One region of the Ligilactobacillus sp. MP3 genome, then DNA from elsewhere that is predicted to be linked to it. Evidence: predicted binding sites of a transcription regulator. Region 1 holds the regulator's gene; the other holds the start of a gene.
The links. The regulator CtsR, encoded in region 1, represses protease genes until heat stress. The targets are predictions, from matches to a motif close to TTGGTCAAAAAAGGTCAAANA.
Positions count from the first base shown of each region.

Region 1 (9,297 bases):
TGTATCACGTTCATCAGCATTAGCTTCTAAAGCAACAGGTTATCCTATTGCTAAATTAGCAGCTAAGATTGCTGTAGGATTGACACTGGATGAAATTAAAAATCCTGTTACAGGAACAACATTTGCTGAATTTGAACCCGCTCTTGACTATGTTGTTGCTAAGATTCCACGTTGGCCATTTGATAAATTTACTCGTGCAAATCGTCGTTTAGGTACTCAAATGAAGGCAACTGGTGAAGTAATGGCTATTGGACGTAGTGCTCAAGAAGCTTTACAAAAAGCAATTCGCTCATTAGAAATTGACGAAAAAGATTTAATTTCTGCTAAAGCACAATCTGCAACTGATGATGAAGTAGAAGAAAAATTATTCCACGCACAAGATGACAGACTATTTTATATAGCAGAAGCATTTCGTAGGGGTTACACAATTGAAGAAGTACACGAATTAACCAAGATTAATTTGTATTACTTAGATATTGTAAAACAAATTGTAGAGTTAGAAAGTGAACTTTCTCAAAATAAAGAAGATTTAGATGTTTTAAAACGTGCAAAACGTTATGGATATAGTGATTACACAATTGCTAAGTTATGGGGTACTACAGAAGATGAAGTAAGAAATTTACGTAAAGAACATAAATTGCTACCTGTTTACAAGATGGTAGATACTTGTGCAGCAGAATTTGATTCAAGTACACCTTATTTCTATAGCTCATATGACTTAGAAAATGAAAGTAAAAAATCTGATAAAAAGTCAGTGCTTGTAATAGGTTCAGGTCCTATTAGAATTGGCCAAGGTGTAGAATTTGACTATGCAACTGTACACAGTGTTAAGGCTATCCAAAAATTAGGATATGAAGCAATTGTAATGAATTCTAATCCTGAAACAGTATCAACAGATTTCTCGATTTCTGATAAATTGTATTTCGAACCTTTAACACTTGAAGATGTTTTAAATGTGATTGATTTAGAACAACCAATGGGAGTAATTGTACAATTTGGTGGGCAAACAGCGATTAACTTAGCCGCTGGATTAAAAGCACATGGTGTAAAGATTTTAGGTACAACAGTTGAAGATCTGGATAGAGCTGAAGATAGAGAACTATTTGACCAAACAATTAAGAATTTAGGATTGAAACAACCAATTGGTAAAACAGCAACCACTCAAGAACAAGTTATTGCTTGTGCAGAAGAAATTGGCTATCCAGTATTAGTTCGTCCAAGTTATGTTTTAGGTGGTCGTGCTATGGAAATTGTTAACAATGAACAAGAGTTATTAGATTATTTAGCACAAAATGCTCCTGCAGAAATTGATCACCCAATTCTCGTAGATGCTTACTTGTCAGGTCTAGAATGTGAAGTAGATGCGATTTGTGATGGTAAAGACGTATTACTTCCAGGTATTATGGAACATATTGAACATGCTGGCGTCCACAGTGGTGATTCTATGGCTGTTTATCCACCTCAAAGCTTTGATGAAAATATAAAGCAACAAATTGTGGATGCAACTGAAAAGTTAGCTGTCGCATTAAAGTGTGTTGGTATTATGAATATTCAATTTATTATCCATAACAACGAAGCATATGTGTTAGAAGTAAATCCTCGTGCTAGTCGAACTGTACCATTCTTAAGTAAGATTACTGGAATTGAAATGGCACAAGTTGCAACAAGAGTAATTCTAGGAGAATCATTAGCAGAACAAGGATATCAAAGTGGTTTATACCGTGAAAGTGATATGGTACATGTTAAAGCACCAGTATTCTCATTTAGTAAGTTAGCAGATGTTGATAGCTTCTTAGGACCTGAAATGAAGTCTACAGGTGAAGTTATGGGTAGTGACTACACCTTTGAAAAAGCACTGTATAAAGCATTTACAGGTGCTAAGATGGAATTACCAGATAATGGAAACGTGCTATTAACAATTGAAGATAAAGATAAGGATGCTGTATTACCACTTGCTAAGAGATTTAGTAAGATAGGTTATCGTATGTTTGCAACTGAAGGAACAAGTCAATTTTTACGTGAAAATGGTTTGTTTGTACAAACTGTAGATAAGTTAGGTAAAGATACTGGTAATGAAACTTCATTACATGATTTGATCGTTAATGATGGTGTTGATTTAGTAATCAATACTATGAGTCATGATCAAGAAGTAGCATCGGATGGGTTTGTAATCCGTCAATTAGCTATCGAGCATAATATTGCATTGCTAACATCATTAAATACAGCAGATGCATTATTAAAAGCACTTGAAAATCGTTCATTTGCTACTAACTCACTTTAATTAATGGAGGAATTTATCATGGAAACAAAAAAATTGGCAGTATCATTGCCTGGACTAGAATTAAAAAATCCTATCATGCCTGCTAGTGGAACTTTTGGCTTTGGCGATGTTCCAAGCGCTAATAAATATTCTTTGGATACATTAGGAGCATTGGTTATAAAAACTACTACTCCAGAAGCTAGAACCGGGAATCCTGATCCTAAAATATCAGTAATTGAAGATGGAGTCTTAAATGCAGTTGGTCTTACTAATCCTGGTGTAGATGTAGTAGTGTCTGAAAAGTTATCAACTTTAAGAGAAAAATATCCTGAACTACCAATAATTGGAAGTGTTGGTGGAGCAACAGAGGATGATTATGTTGAAGTAGCTACTAAGTTGTCACAATCAGGAATGGTTAATGCATTAGAACTGAATATATCTTGTCCTAATGTCCATGAGGGTGGTATGGCATTTGGAACTGTTCCAGAAGTTGCTGAAAGATTAACAAAGAAAGTTAAGGAAGTTTCAACAGTTCCTGTTTATGTAAAACTCTCACCTAATGTAACAGATATAGTGGCTATTGCCAAAGCTGTAGAGCGTGGTGGAGCAGATGGAATAAGCATGATTAATACAGTTTTAGGAATGCATATAGATGTAGCTTCAGGTAAACCAGTACTTGGTAACATTATGGGTGGTTTATCTGGAAAAGCTGTAAAAGCAATTGCGATTAGAATGATCTATCAAGTCGCTCAAAACACTGATTTGCCAATTATTGGAATGGGCGGAGTAGAAACAGTAGATGATGTCTTAGAGATGTATATGGCTGGTGCTTCAGCTGTTGCTGTTGGAACTGCACATTTCCATGATTCTATGATTTGTCCACATTTAATTGAAGAACTTCCAAAAAGAATGGAAGAATTGGGAATTGAAAGTCTTGAGGAATTACGTTTAAATGTGAAAAAACGTGGAGCGTTCAAGCTTTAATAAGTAAAAATAAAGTAATATAATAGAATCTGTACTCGGAAAATAGCTCAGCTTGGTAGAGCACATCGTTCGGGACGATGGGGTTGCAAGTTCGAATCTTGTTTTTCCGATAGGATTCTAAAAAACACAATATTGTTAAACTCTCTTTGAGTAGAGTAGGGATTAAAAAATTCTTGCACTACTTTAAAGAGAGTTTTTTGATTGTTAATAGATACTAAATTTTTGCATTTGTTGCCGAAATTCATTTATAATAGACTAAAAGTCAATGTAGGTCAAACCTACAAGAGAGGATGGAGAATTATGCAGAACCGTAACATTTCAGATATTATTGAACAATATTTGAAAGATATATTGGCTGATTCAAGAAGAATTGAAATAAAGCGGTCTGAGATTGCACAGCAATTTGACTGTGTTCCATCACAAATTAATTATGTAATAAAAACTCGTTTTACTTTGAAAAATGGCTATGTTGTTAAAAGTAAACGTGGCGGTGGCGGCTATATTCGGATTGTAAAAGTAGATTTGGCAGAGAATCAGTCTGTTTTAGATGATTTGATTTCTGCAATTGGCACTGAAATTACAGAAAACCAGGCTTACCAATTAATTAGTAGTTTATACGAGGATGGCGTCTTTTCTAGAAAAGAAGCAAATTATGTCTTAGCTGCTATTAGCCGACAAGCTTTGGATTTGCCGACTGCTGAAATGGAAAATATGATTCGCGCAAGGATTTTGGTAAGTATCTTAAATCAATTGAGATGCGAAGAATAGAAGGGAGTAATGGTTATGGCTATGGAAGAAAGGTATACACCGAGTGCTAAACAAGTATTAGTTCTTGCACAACAACAAGCTAATTACTTCAAGCATCAAGCAATAGGAACAGAGCATTTGCTTTTAGCACTAACAATGGAAAAAAATGGCGTAGCTGCTAAAGTATTACAAAGTTTTGTAGTAACTGAAGTAGATGTGCGAGAAGAAATTGAACATATCGTAGGATACGGTAATTTACAACGTAGAGGCGCTGATACTTATTTACCATATTCCCCAAGGACTCGTTATGTATTAGAGCGTGCTAGAGAACATGCTAAACTTTTTAATGTTGAAAAGGTAGGAACAGAACATATTTTGTTAGCACTATTAGAAGATGATAAAACTATTTCTTCACGTATTCTAGCAGCTCTGAATATTGATTTACGTAAGGTGAAAAATATTACCTATCGTACAATGGGTGTAGATGCAACAACAGCTAATAGAACACGTAAGAAATTAGCGTTATCAGAAAAGAAACAGGATAATGGTACACCTACGTTAGATGAATTAGCACGTGATTTGACAGAAATGGTGCGTAAAGATCAAATTGATCCAGTAGTTGGTAGAGATAATGAAATTAAGCGTGTTGTTCAAATTTTAAGTAGAAGGACAAAGAATAATCCAGTTCTTTTGGGAGAACCAGGTGTAGGTAAAACAGCTGTTGCAGAAGGATTTTCACAAAAGATTGTAAATGGTGAAGTTCCTGATAATTTGAAGAATAAGCGTGTAATGATGCTTGATATGGGATCTTTGGTTGCTGGAACAAAATATCGTGGTGAATTTGAAGATCGATTAAAGAAGATTATTGAAGAAATTCGTGAAGATGGCAATGTTATTTTATTCATTGATGAAATGCATACTCTAATAGGCGCGGGTGGTGCTGAAGGCGCGATAGATGCTTCCAATATTTTAAAACCAGCATTAGCGCGTGGTGAAGTACAAGTAATAGGTGCAACAACTTTAAATGAATATCAAAAATATGTTGAAGCTGATGCAGCTTTGGAAAGACGCTTTGCTAGTGTGACAATTAATGAACCAACTCCAGAAGTAGCGTTGACAATTCTAAAAGGATTACGTCCTAAATATGAAAAACACCATCAACTTCAAATTACAGATGAGGCATTAGAGAGTGCAGTTAAGTTAAGTAAAAGATATATTGCTTCAAGATTTTTACCTGACAAGGCAATTGATTTAATGGATGAGGCTGCTGCTAGAGTAAGAATTAATAATGCACAAAAAGTGGACAAAGTTTCTGCAATAAAGAAGAAATTATCAGAGCTTTCTCAAGAGAAGACAGAAGCGTTGTTAAAAGAAGATTTTGAAAAAGCTGCAGAAATCAGAAATGAAGAATTAAAGATTCAAGAAAAGCTTGAAAAGCAAATCCAACGTGACAAAGATGAAGAGGATAGCAATAACTATCGTGTAAAAGTTACGGCTGAAGATATTGCAGAAGTTGTTTCTGAATGGACTGGTGTTCCAGTGACTCAAATTAATCGTTCTGAAGGAGACCGACTAATTAGATTAGAAAAGATATTGCATAATCGAGTTATAGGACAAGATGAAGCTGTTAAAGCAGTAAGTAAAGCGATAAGAAGAGCAAGAAGTGGTTTGAAGGATCCTACAAGACCAATTGGCTCATTTATGTTCTTAGGTCCTACAGGTGTAGGTAAAACTGAATTAGCTAAAGCTTTAGCAGAAGCTATGTTTGGCTCAGAGGATTCAATGATTAGAATTGATATGAGTGAATATATGGAGAAATACACAACTAGTCGTTTAATTGGATCTCCTCCTGGATACGTAGGATATGATGAAGGCGGACAATTAACTGAAAAGGTTAGAAATAATCCTTATTCAGTAGTATTATTAGATGAAGTTGAAAAAGCTCATAATGATGTTTTCAATATCTTGTTACAAGTATTGGATGATGGATTTTTAACTGATTCTAAAGGTAGAAAGGTAGACTTCAGAAATACAATTATCATTATGACATCTAACTTAGGTGCTACAGCCTTACGCGATGAAAAATCAGTAGGTTTTGGTGCAAAAGATGTCAGCGATGATTATGAAGCAATGGCAGCAAAAGTTAGAGAAACATTGAAGAAGACTTTTAGACCAGAATTCTTGAATCGTCTTGACGAAACTGTTGTATTCCATTCGCTTAATAAAGAAGAAATTCATCAAATTGTTAAATTGATGGCTAAGAATATTATAGATAGGATTAAAGAACAAAATATTAATCTGAAAATAACCCCTGCAGCAATAGATATAGTTGCAGAAGCTGGATTTGATGCTGAATATGGTGCTCGTCCTATTAGACGTGTCCTTCAAGATAAGATAGAGGACTTACTAAGTGAAGAATTATTAGCAGGTAATATCGAAACTGGAGCAACAGTAACAATAGGTGCTAAAAAGGGTGAAATAACGATAAAAGTTAAGAATCCAGTAGCTGCAGAAAAAATAAATAATTAATAGTTATATTTAGTATTGACAAATACCGAATATCCATTTAAAATATATAAATGCGAAAAACTGTGAATTGATTGTTTGTTATGATATATTGTCCATAGCAGACTTGATAAAAGCAAAAATAGTATGAAGCAAATTTAATTTGTCTCTGTCTGTTTTTGCTTTTTTTTGCCAAAAAACCGGTAAAAATAAAAAATGTAATAAAATTGTAATAAATTAATCGAGTCACAGCAAATTTTTTGAGAGGTGAACAACTTGGCAGGACACTTAGTAAAATACGGTAAACACCGTGTACGTAGAAGTTACTCGCGAATTAAAGAAGTTCTTGATCTACCTAACTTGATTGAAGTTCAAACTGATTCTTACAAGTGGTTTTTAGATGAAGGTCTTCGTGAAATGTTTGATGACATTATGCCAATTGAAGATTTTCAAGGTAAATTATCACTTGAATTTGTAGATTATCAACTTTTAGAACCAAAGTATACAGTTGAAGAAGCACGTCAACATGATGCTAATTATTCAGCACCATTACATGTTACTTTACGCTTAATCAACCATGAAACTGGTGAAATTAAGTCACAAGATGTATTCTTTGGTGATTTTCCATTGATGACTAAGCAAGGTACATTCATTATTAACGGGGCAGAACGTGTTATTGTTTCACAATTAGTTCGTTCTCCAGGTGTATACTTCAACTCCGAATTAGATAAGAATGGTCGTACTAACTACGGTACAACTGTAATTCCTAATCGTGGGGCTTGGTTAGAATATGAAACAGATGCAAAGAATGTAGCATATGTACGTATTGATCGTACTCGTAAAATTCCATTAACAGAACTTATCCGTGCTTTGGGATACGGTTCTGATAATGAAATTGTAGAAATTTTAGGATCTAATAGCGATAGCTTGATGCTTACTTTGGAAAAAGATGTACATAAGAATATGGATGATTCTCGTGTAGAAGAATCTTTGAAAGATATTTATGAACGTCTACGTCCAGGTGAACCAAAGACTGCTGATTCATCACGTAGTTTGTTAACAGCTCGTTTCTTTGATCCAAAGCGCTATGATTTAGCACCTGTTGGTCGTTATAAGATTAACAAGAAGTTAGATTTAAAGACACGCTTATTGAATTTAACTGTTGCAGAAACATTGGCTGATCCTGATACAGGCGAAATTATTGTAAATAAGGATGAAGTTATTGATAAGCAAGTTATGGATAAATTAGCTCCATACTTAGCAAGAGATGACTTCAAGACATTTACTTTCCATCCATCTGAAGAAGGTGTTGTTCAAGAACCAATGACTCTTCAAATTGTGAAAGTATATTCACCAAAGGATCCAGAAAAGGTAGTAAATGTTATTGGTAATGCAAATGTTGATATCCAATTCAAGCACATTACACCAGCTGATATAGTAGCTTCCATGAACTACTTCTTCAATTTACAAGAAGGTATGGGTTCAACAGATGATATTGACCACTTGGGTAACCGTCGTACTCGCTCTGTAGGTGAATTATTACAAAACCAATTTAGAATTGGTTTATCACGTATGGAACGTGTTGTACGTGAACGTATGTCAATTCAAGATACATCAACTGTTACACCACAACAATTGATTAATATTCGTCCAGTTGTTGCTTCAATTAAAGAATTCTTCGGAAGTTCTCAATTGTCCCAATTCATGGACCAAACTAATCCATTGGGTGAATTGTCTCATAAGCGTCGTTTCTCTGCTTTGGGACCTGGTGGTTTGACTCGTGATCGTGCTGGATACGAAGTTCGTGACGTTCACTATACACACTATGGTCGTATGTGTCCTATCGAAACTCCTGAAGGTCCTAACATCGGTTTGATCAACAGTTTATCTTCTTATGCTCGTATTAATAAGTATGGTTTTGTTGAAACACCATATCGTCGTGTATCTTGGGAAACACATAAAGTTACAGACAAAATTGACTACTTAACAGCCGATGAAGAAGATAATTACGTTATCGCACAAGCTAACTCACCATTAAATGATGATGGTTCCTTTGTTGATGATGTAGTTATGGCTCGTAAGAAAGATGATGACGTTGAAATTTCAACTGAAAAAGTTGATTACATGGACGTTTCACCTAAACAAGTAGTTGCTGTTGCTACAGCATGTATTCCTTTCTTGGAAAACGATGACTCTAACCGTGCTTTGATGGGTGCTAACATGCAACGTCAGGCTGTTCCTTTGATTAAGCCACATGCACCATTAGTTGGTACAGGTATTGAATACAAAGCTGCACATGACTCTGGGGTAGCATTGATTTCTGAACATGACGGTACAGTTGAATATGTAGATGCTCGTGAAATTAGAGTTCGCCGTGACGATGGTTCTTTGGACAAGTATAAATTGATGAAATTCCATCGTTCTAATGGTGGTAAGAACTATAACCAAACACCAATTGTACGTGTTGGAGACAGAGTAGATGCTGATGAAGTATTAGCTGACGGACCAGCTATGGAAAATGGAGAATTGGCTTTAGGTCAAAATCCATTGATTGCATTTATGACATGGGATGGTTATAACTTCGAAGATGCTATCGCAATTAACGAACGTTTAGTTAAAGAAGATGTTTATACATCTATTCATATTGAAGAACATGAATCTGAAGCTCGTGATACTAAATTAGGACCTGAAGAAATCACACGTGAAATTCCTAATGTTGGTGAAGATGCTCTTAAGAACCTTGATGAATTTGGTATTATCCGTATTGGTGCTGAAGTAAAAGATGGAGATATTTTAGTTGG
Region 1 covers NZ_JANFQI010000007.1:5,000-14,296, forward strand. The annotation lists gene carB (carbamoyl-phosphate synthase large subunit) at 1-2,281, shown strand, start outside; gene NOU10_RS06240 (dihydroorotate dehydrogenase) at 2,300-3,244, shown strand; tRNA gene NOU10_RS06245 (tRNA-Pro) at 3,281-3,354, shown strand; gene NOU10_RS06250 (CtsR family transcriptional regulator) at 3,545-4,012, shown strand; gene NOU10_RS06255 (ATP-dependent Clp protease ATP-binding subunit) at 4,022-6,520, shown strand; gene NOU10_RS06260 (DNA-directed RNA polymerase subunit beta) at 6,764-9,297, shown strand, end outside.

Region 2 (9,297 bases), on a different contig from region 1:
AAAGAATGTAGGTTTAGATTACTTAACACTTAGTCGTTCGGCACGTACACTATCAGGTGGAGAAGCCCAAAGAATTCGTTTAGCTACACAAATTGGATCAAATTTATCGGGCGTAATGTATGTTTTAGATGAACCATCAATTGGTCTCCATCAAAGAGATAATGATAGATTGATTGCTTCACTGAAAAAAATGCGTGATTTAGGTAATACACTAATTGTTGTAGAACACGATGAAGATACTATGAGAGCAGCAGATTATTTAATTGATATTGGTCCAGGTGCTGGCGAGAATGGTGGACAAGTTATAGCTGCTGGAACCCCAAAACAAGTAGAAAAAAAGAAAAATTCTTTAACTGGACAATATTTGTCAGGTAAGAAGTATATTGCAATCCCAAATGAACGACGAAAAGGAAATGGAAAGAAGATAGTAGTTAAGGGTGCTTCGGAGAATAATTTGAAAAATATAGATGTTAGTTTCCCACTAGGTGAATTTATAGCTGTTACCGGTGTATCTGGTTCTGGGAAATCAACATTGGTAAACATGATTTTAAAGCGTGCCTTGGCTCAAAAACTTAATCATAATTCTGAAAAACCAGGTAAATATCAAAAAATTGAAGGTGTCGAAAATATCGAAAAAATTATTGATATAGATCAAACACCAATTGGACGTACTCCTAGAAGTAATCCGGCTACATATACCGGTGTATTCGATGATATTAGAGGACTATTTGCTCAAACTAATCAGGCTAAATTGAGAGGATATGGCAAAGGAAGATTTAGCTTTAATATTAAGGGTGGAAGATGTGAGGCATGTAAAGGCGATGGAATTATAAAGATTGAAATGAACTTTTTACCAGATGTTTATGTTCCTTGTGAAGTGTGTCATGGTACACGCTATAATTCTGAAACTTTAGAGGTAGAGTATAAAGATAAAAATATTGCTGATATTTTAAATATGACTGTATCTGAAGCTTTAACATTTTTTGAACCAATTCCTAAAATTAAACGGAAATTACAAACGATTGTAGATGTTGGTTTAGGTTATGTGAAATTAGGACAACCAGCAACAACTTTATCTGGTGGTGAAGCACAAAGAATGAAATTAGCTTCAGAACTTCATAAAAAGTCTAATGGAAAAACTTTTTATATTTTAGATGAACCTACAACGGGGTTACATTCAGAAGATATTAAGAGACTATTAGAAGTTCTGCAAAGATTAGTTGATAAGGGAAATACTGTTCTTGTAATTGAGCATAATTTAGATATTATAAAGACTGCAGATTATTTAATTGATTTAGGTCCTGAAGGTGGAGATGGTGGCGGTCAAATAGTAGCTACCGGAACACCAGAAGAAGTTATAAAAGTTAATGATAGCTATACTGGTAAGTACTTAAAAGAAGTGCTGGTACCTGATCATTATGCATAGTTATAATTTGCAATTTTAAATAAAAATGATAGAGTAGAAATTGAAATTGATATTTTTTATATAGGAAGTGTTAAGATGGCTAAGGTAGAAAGTTTTACATTAGATCATACAGCTGTTAAGGCTCCATATGTACGTTTAATTACTGTTGAAACAGGTGCAAAAGGAGATAAGATTTCAAATTTTGATTTAAGATTTGTTCAACCAAATGAAAATGCAATTCCAACAGCTGGATTGCATACAATTGAACATATGTTGGCAGGATATTTGCGTGATCATATGGATGGAGTTATTGATTGCTCACCTTTTGGATGTCGTACAGGTTTCCATTTAATTATGTGGGGTGAACATGATACTACTGAAGTTGCAACAGCTTTAAAGGCATCTTTAAATGACATTATTAATGCTAGTTGGGAAGATGTTCAAGGAACAGATATTAAGAGTTGTGGTAATTATAGAGACCATTCTCTATTTTCTGCTCAAGAATGGTGTAAGAAGATTTTGACTGATGGCATTTCAACTGATCCATTTGAAAGAAAAGTTATTTAATTTTTTTTGTTAGGAGGATGTTTCATGGCTAAGATATTTGTAGTTGGTGGCTCTGGTAGAGTGGCATCAGAACTAATTAAGAATTTAATTAATGATGGTAATCAAGTATCTGCAAGTTCACGTCATCCTGAGAAAATTATTAAGTTAGATAATGTTGTTCCAGTTAAGTTGGATTTGCATAGTGATGTTAGTGCTTGGTCTGAAGTTTTTAAAGGTATGGATGTTATTTACTTTGTAGCTGGATCTAGAGGTAAAGATTTGCTACAAACGGATGCAATGGGAGCTGTCAAAACGATACAAGCAGCTGAGAACGTTGGTGTTAAAAGATATATAATGTTGAGTTCTTTGTATGCTTTACAGCCTGAAAAATGGGCACAATATGAATCATTGGCAGCGTTGACTGATTATAATATCGCAAAATTCTTTGCAGATAATTATTTAGTTAATGATACCAAATTGGACTATACAGTTGTTCAGCCAGCATCACTAACTGAAGAAACAGGTACTGGAAGAGTATCTTTTAATGAAATAATAAGTAATACTAATCCAATTCCAGATGTTGCTAAAGTATTGGCAGAGGTAATCAAATATAACAATACGATTGGTAAAGTTATTATGATGTGTAGTGGAGATAACCCAATTGAAACAGCATTAAAAGACATTTAGAGTGTCGGATTTGACCCGTATATCTAAAGGCAAGATGACTTTGGATTGCGGGTCATTTCTTGTGAAAAGGAAAGAATTATAATTAAAATATATGTAGGAATATTTTTATTTTTTTAAAGACACGCCCGGATATGATATAATGGTAAAATGATTAAAAAGGATAAGAAAGTTGAGGCGATGTTCATGAGTGCATTGCAATTAGTAATAGTTACCGGAATGAGTGGTGCTGGGAAAACAGTAGCTGTACAGAGTTTTGAAGATTTAGGTTATTTTTGTGTGGATAATATGCCTCCTAAATTATTGCCTAAATTTTATGAATTGGTTAAGGAATCTGGGAAAATAACGAAAATAGCATTAGTAGTAGATTTAAGATCTCGTGCTTTCTATGATGAAATTGTAGAAATGGTGAGAGAATTAGATGAAAATGAATTCAATTCTTCTAGAATATTGTTTTTAGATGCTTCAGATGAAGAACTAGTTGCTAGATATAAAGAAACTAGAAGATCTCATCCGTTGGCTATGGAGGGAAGAATTTTAGACGGAATTCATTTAGAAAGAGAACTATTGGCACCAATTAAGTCAAATGCTCAAATCATTATTGATACCTCTAAGTTATCTCCACGTCAACTAAGAGAAGAGATATTTAAGAATTTTGAATCTAGAGATACCAAAACTTTTCATATCGAAATTATGTCATTTGGTTTTAAATATGGACTACCTATAGATGCAGATATTGTTATGGATGTACGTTTCTTACCTAATCCTTACTATGTACCGGAATTGCGAAATAAAACTGGTAAGGATGACGCTGTATACGAATATGTGATGAAATCTGAGAAAACAGAAGAATTTTATCAAAAATTTGTATCTCTTCTAAAATACGTAATTCCAGGCTATATTGCAGAAGGGAAATCTAATGTAACAATTGCAATTGGATGTACAGGGGGGCAACATCGCTCAGTGGCATTAGCTGAAAGAATAGGTAATGAATTATCTAAAGAGTATCCTGTTCATATGTCACATCGTGATATGAATAAACGAAAGGAGACGGTGAATCGCTCATGAAACAACAAACAAGAAATACACCTAAAATTGTTGTCATAGGTGGAGGTACTGGCCTTCCTGTTATTTTAAATGGTTTACGTAAGAGAGATGCTGACATTACTGCTGTTGTTACAGTTGCTGATGATGGAGGATCTTCCGGAATTATCAGAGATTATATTAACGTAGTTCCGCCTGGAGATATTAGAAATGTATTAGTTGCTTTATCTGATCTACCAGATGTATATAAAGATATATTTCAGTACAGATTTAATTCTAAAGATCAGTTCTTTTCAGGGCATGCAATTGGAAATCTTATAATAGCTGCACTATCTGAAATGGAAAATAGAGGAATTTTTAATGCAGTGCAAGAGTTATCTGAATTAATGAAAGTAGATGGACATGTCTATCCGGCTGCTAATACTCCGTTAGTATTGAATGCAGAATTTACTGATGGTAGTGAAATCTCTGGTGAAGCAGAAATTTCAGCAGCTGGAAAAACCATAAAAAAAGTATGGGTTACAACAAATGGTGAAGGTAAACCAGAGGCGATGCCAGAAGTAATTGATGCCATTATGAATGCTGATCAGATTGTATTAGGGCCAGGAAGTCTATTTACTAGTATCTTGCCTAATTTAATGATTGAAAATGTGGGTCGTGCAGTTTGTGAAACTAAGGCTGAGGTTATATATATTTGTAACATCATGACTCAAAAGGGTGAAACTGAACATTTTTCAGATGCAGATCATGTTAAAGTTTTGAATAGTCATTTAGGTAAAAACTTTATTGACACAGTGTTGGTAAATACTGAAAATGTGCCTAGCGATTATTTAGACAGACAAAAATACGACGAATACTTATATCAAGTAAAACATGATTTTTCAGGTTTACGTGAACAAGGAACAAGAGTTATTTCAGATAACTTCTTATTAATGCGTGATAGAGGAATTTTCCATAATGGAGATCAGGTTGTAGATGAACTGATGAGGCTTACTGGAAGACCCAAGTCATGGAACGACGATGAATTTAATTAGAGTATAGAATAGAGGTGGAGGAATGTCATACGCTAGTGATGTAAAAAAAGAACTTACAATGCTTGAGGTTCATTTTGGTAATGCTAAGGCTGAATTGATGGCACTAATAAGGATGAATGGCTCATTGAGTATTGTTAATAAGCAATTTGTTTTAAGTGTTCAAACAGAAAATCCAGCTATTGCTAGGCGTATCTACCGATTATTAAAGCAGTTTTACGATATAGAGAGTGAATTGATCGTTCGTCGAAAGATGAAATTGAAGAAGAATAATTTTTATATTGTACGTTTAAAAACTGGAACAAATGAAATTTTAAAGGATTTAGATATACTAGATAATTTTCAGATTAAAGAAACTGTTCCTTTAGAATTTTTGGATGACGATGCCAAGGTAAGATCATATTTACGTGGGGCATTTTTAGCAACTGGTTCTGTTAATAATCCTGAAACAAGTAGATATCATTTAGAAATTTACTCACTATATGAAGATCATAATGATACAATATGTGAAATGATGAATAGATATGGATTAAATGCAAGGAAAACAGAGAGAAGAAGTGGTTATATTACTTATCTAAAAGAAGCTGAGAAAATAGCAGACTTTTTATCTTTGATAGGTGCAACGAATGCTATGCTGAAATTTGAAGATATTAGAATTGTTAGGGATATGAGAAATTCAGTTAATCGTATTGTGAATTGTGAAACTGCTAATCTTAATAAAATCGCAGATGCTTCTAAAAAGCAAATTGATAATATTAAGTTGATTGATGCTAAGGTGGGAATTGATAAATTACCACAGAAATTACAAGAAGTAGCAATAGCGAGATTGGGGCATCCAGAAGAAAGCTTAAAGAATTTGGGTGAACTTATACCTGGAGGACCAATTTCTAAATCTGGTATAAATCATAGGTTGAGAAAATTAAATGAAATTGCCGAAAAAATACGCGCTGGTGAAAGTATTGCGGTACTATAAAAAAAGTTCCTAGATTTTATGGTCTAGGAACTTTTTTATAATGTATTAATTATTTAATCTTCTTCTTATTCTTCATAATACCATCAATCAAACCATAATCTACAGCTTGTTGAGCAGTCATGAAATTGTCACGTTCAGTATCTTTATTGATAGTTTCAATATCTTGACCAGAACCGTCAGCTAAGATTTGATTAATTAACTTGCGAGTCTTAAGAATGTGTTCAGCAGCAATTTGAATTTCAGTTGATTGTCCTTGAGCACCACCTAATGGTTGATGAATCATAATTTCAGAATTAGGTAGAGCAAAACGTTTACCTTTGGTACCAGCTGTTGCAAGGACAGAAGCCATAGATGCAGCCATACCCATAACGATAGTTTGAACATCAGCATTAACGAAATTCATTGTATCGTAGATTGCTAAACCAGCAGAAACAGAACCACCAGGAGAATTAATGTACATATAAATATCTTTTTCAGAATCTTGAGCATCTAAAAATAGAAGTTGGGCGATGATAGCATTAGCCATGTCATCATTGACTTCACCAGATACCATAATAATTCTATCTTTTAATAAACGTGAATAAATATCATAAGCACGTTCACCTTGTGAAGATTGTTCAATAACTGTAGGCACTAAATTCATAAGAGAAACCTCCTAAATAAAATTTATATTCTTGAATAATTTTAGCATTCAAGCTCTTATATTGCTAGTTTAGTACAAAGGTCAATAATGGTCAAATTTAAAGCCTTAATTAAATGAAAATAATTTTATTGCTTTTAAAGTTTATATGAAGTAAAATCAATAACGTTATTTAATTTGTGCTGTTAGTGTAATGGATATCACACAAGATTCCGGTTCTTGTAATCTCGGTTCGACTCCGAGACGGCATATAATTAATTTTTAAGCTGGTTCAGGGTTGAGCTGGCTTTTTATTTTATTATAAATAATGTTCGGATTTTATCATTACAAAATGAAATTTAGAAATAAAAATTCTGAATATTTCGATATTATTTATAGAAAAGTTAATTTAATTAAGATTTAAAGAATTTATAAAGAAACGCTCAAATTAGAGAGTTTAAAGGCTTGCAAAATTTAAAGAATATTGATATACTACAAATGTAGTTGAGGTATAAGAACAGTTTAATGGTTAATTAATTGTTGTTGTACTTTTTCTTTTTAACTTAACTGGGTCGCTCGATGACACTGTTGGACGTCAAGAGTCCCGCAAGAAAGAGGACATAAAATGCGCGAGGAAGTAGAGTTGATTGAGTCAATCGTTCCGGATTTAATTGATGTTCTGAGGAAAAGATTCATTATCTTAAGAAATATTGATTGGTCTGAACCAGTTGGCAGAAGAGTATTAGCACAAACCTTGGGCATGAGTGAACGAGTTTTGCGGACTGAAACAGATTATTTAAGGAAGCAAGAATTAATTGCTTCAACAAAGTCTGGTATGATTTTGACTGCTAAAGGTAAAAGAACAATACAAGGCCTTTCCAAGTTGATGGACTCTTTATTAGGGTTACAACAAATGGAGAAAGAATTATCTCGATACCTAGGTATAAGAAACTGTTTAATTGTTTCGGGAGATAGTGATAGACAGCCTTTGATTATTGAGGACATGGGCAAGTTAGTAAATGATATCCTAGGTAAGGAATTGCCTAAGGGTAAAAATGTCATTGCTGCAATGGGTGGTACTACGATGGCTAAAGTTGCTACCTGTTTGACTTCCGAAATTGCAGTAGATAGAGATTTGACTTTCGTGCCTGCCCGTGGTGGTATAGGCGAAAGGTTAGATATTCAGGCGAATAATGTATGTGGCTTAATGGCTGAAAAAACTGGTGGTAATCACAGGACATTATATGTGCCTGAACAGGTTAGCGAAGATACTTATCGTCCGCTTCTTAATGAACCCGTAGTACAAGAAGTTGTGAATTTAATTAGACAGAGTAATGCTGCTGTTCATAGTATAGGTGAAGCAATTAGTATGGCAGAGAGACGTTCGATGCCTAAAAATGTGGTAGCAATGCTAAAAGAGCGTAAGGCTGTGTCTGAGACTTTTGGTTATTTCTTTGACGATAAGGGGAAAGTTGTTTACAAGATTCCTAGAATTGGATTGCAACTTGAAGATCTCGCGAATATGGATTGTATAATCGCTGTTGCTGGTGGTAGTTCTAAAGCACGAGCAATAGCAGCATACATGAAGAACGCTCCTGAGAAAACATACTTGATTACTGACGAAGGAGCTGCTAAGATGATTTTAAAAGGGTAGTAATTCTATTACCTTTTAAAATAAAATAAAATTTTCATTTCCTAAAGGAGGAAATTTTAGTTATGACAACTAAAGTAGGTATTAATGGTTTTGGCCGTATCGGTCGTTTAGCATTCCGTCGTATTGCTGAAACATCTAAGGACTTGGAAGTTGTTGCTATCAACGACTTAACATCTCCAGCAATGTTAGCACACTTATTGAAATATGATACAGCTCATGGTCAATTTGACGGTGAAGTTTCTGCTACAGACAACGCACTTATCGTAAATGGTAAGGAAATTCCTGTTTATGCTGAAGCTGATGCTAAGAACATTCCTTGGGTTAAGAACGATGGCGTAGACTTAGTTCTTGAATCAACAGGTTTCTACACATCTAAAGAAAAGGCATCTGCTCACCTTGAAGCTGGTGCAAAACGTGTATTAGTTTCTGCTCCTGCAGGTGACATGACAACAATCGTTTACGGTGTAAACGACGATGCAATCACAGCTGATGACAAGATTGTTTCTGCTGCTTCATGTACAACAAACTGCTTGGCACCACTTGCAAAGGCTGTTAACGATGCATTTGGTATCAAAGCTGGTACAATGACAACAATCCATGCTTACACAGCTACACAAAAATTACAAGATGGTCCAGATCGCAAGGGTAACGTTCGTAACGCTCGTGCTGCTGCTCAAAACACAATTCCTCACTCAACTGGTGCTGCAAAAGCTATCGGTTTAGTTGTTCCAGAATTGAACGGTAAGTTAGATGGACATGCACAACGTGTTCCTGTAATTACAGGTTCCTTAACAGAATTAGTTGCAACTCTTGACAAAGAAGTTACAGCTGAAGAAGTTAACGAAGCAGTTAAGAAAGTTACAGAAAACAACCCATCATTCGGTTACAACGCAGATGGCATTGTTTCTTCTGACATTATCGGTACAACATTTGGTTCTGTATTTGACCCAACTCAAACACAAGTTGTTGGTAAGGGTGACGGCCAAGTTGTTAAAGTTGTTGCATGGTACGACAACGAATACGGTTTCACATCTCAAATGATCCGTACATTAGAAAAATTTGCTAGCATGATCTAATTTTAGTTTTTACTAAAATTAATTTGCAATGCAAGTTACTGAGGCGGGAGGAGGTTACTCCTTCCGCCTTTTATTTTAATTCTACTTTGGAGGTTTACTAAAATCATGGCTAAACTTATTGTTTCAGATTTAGACGTAAAAGGTAAAAAAGTTCTTATGCGTGTTGACTTTAATGTTCCTATTAAAAATGGAGTAATTGGTAACGACAACCGTATTGTTGCTGCTTTACCAACAATTAACTACATTATTGAACACGATGGAAAGG
Region 2 covers NZ_JANFQI010000001.1:85,378-94,674, forward strand. The annotation lists gene uvrA (excinuclease ABC subunit UvrA) at 1-1,426, shown strand, start outside; gene NOU10_RS00470 (S-ribosylhomocysteine lyase) at 1,502-1,972, shown strand; gene NOU10_RS00475 (NAD(P)H-binding protein) at 1,997-2,638, shown strand; gene rapZ (RNase adapter RapZ) at 2,822-3,703, shown strand; gene yvcK (YvcK family protein) at 3,700-4,713, shown strand; gene whiA (DNA-binding protein WhiA) at 4,736-5,683, shown strand; gene clpP (ATP-dependent Clp endopeptidase proteolytic subunit ClpP) at 5,733-6,326, opposite strand; gene NOU10_RS00500 (sugar-binding transcriptional regulator) at 6,928-7,956, shown strand; gene gap (type I glyceraldehyde-3-phosphate dehydrogenase) at 8,019-9,032, shown strand; gene pgk (phosphoglycerate kinase) at 9,138-9,297, shown strand, end outside.
Region 2: clpP (ATP-dependent Clp endopeptidase proteolytic subunit ClpP) is a predicted target of CtsR. The motif match lies at 6,404-6,424, and genes of this name have one in related genera.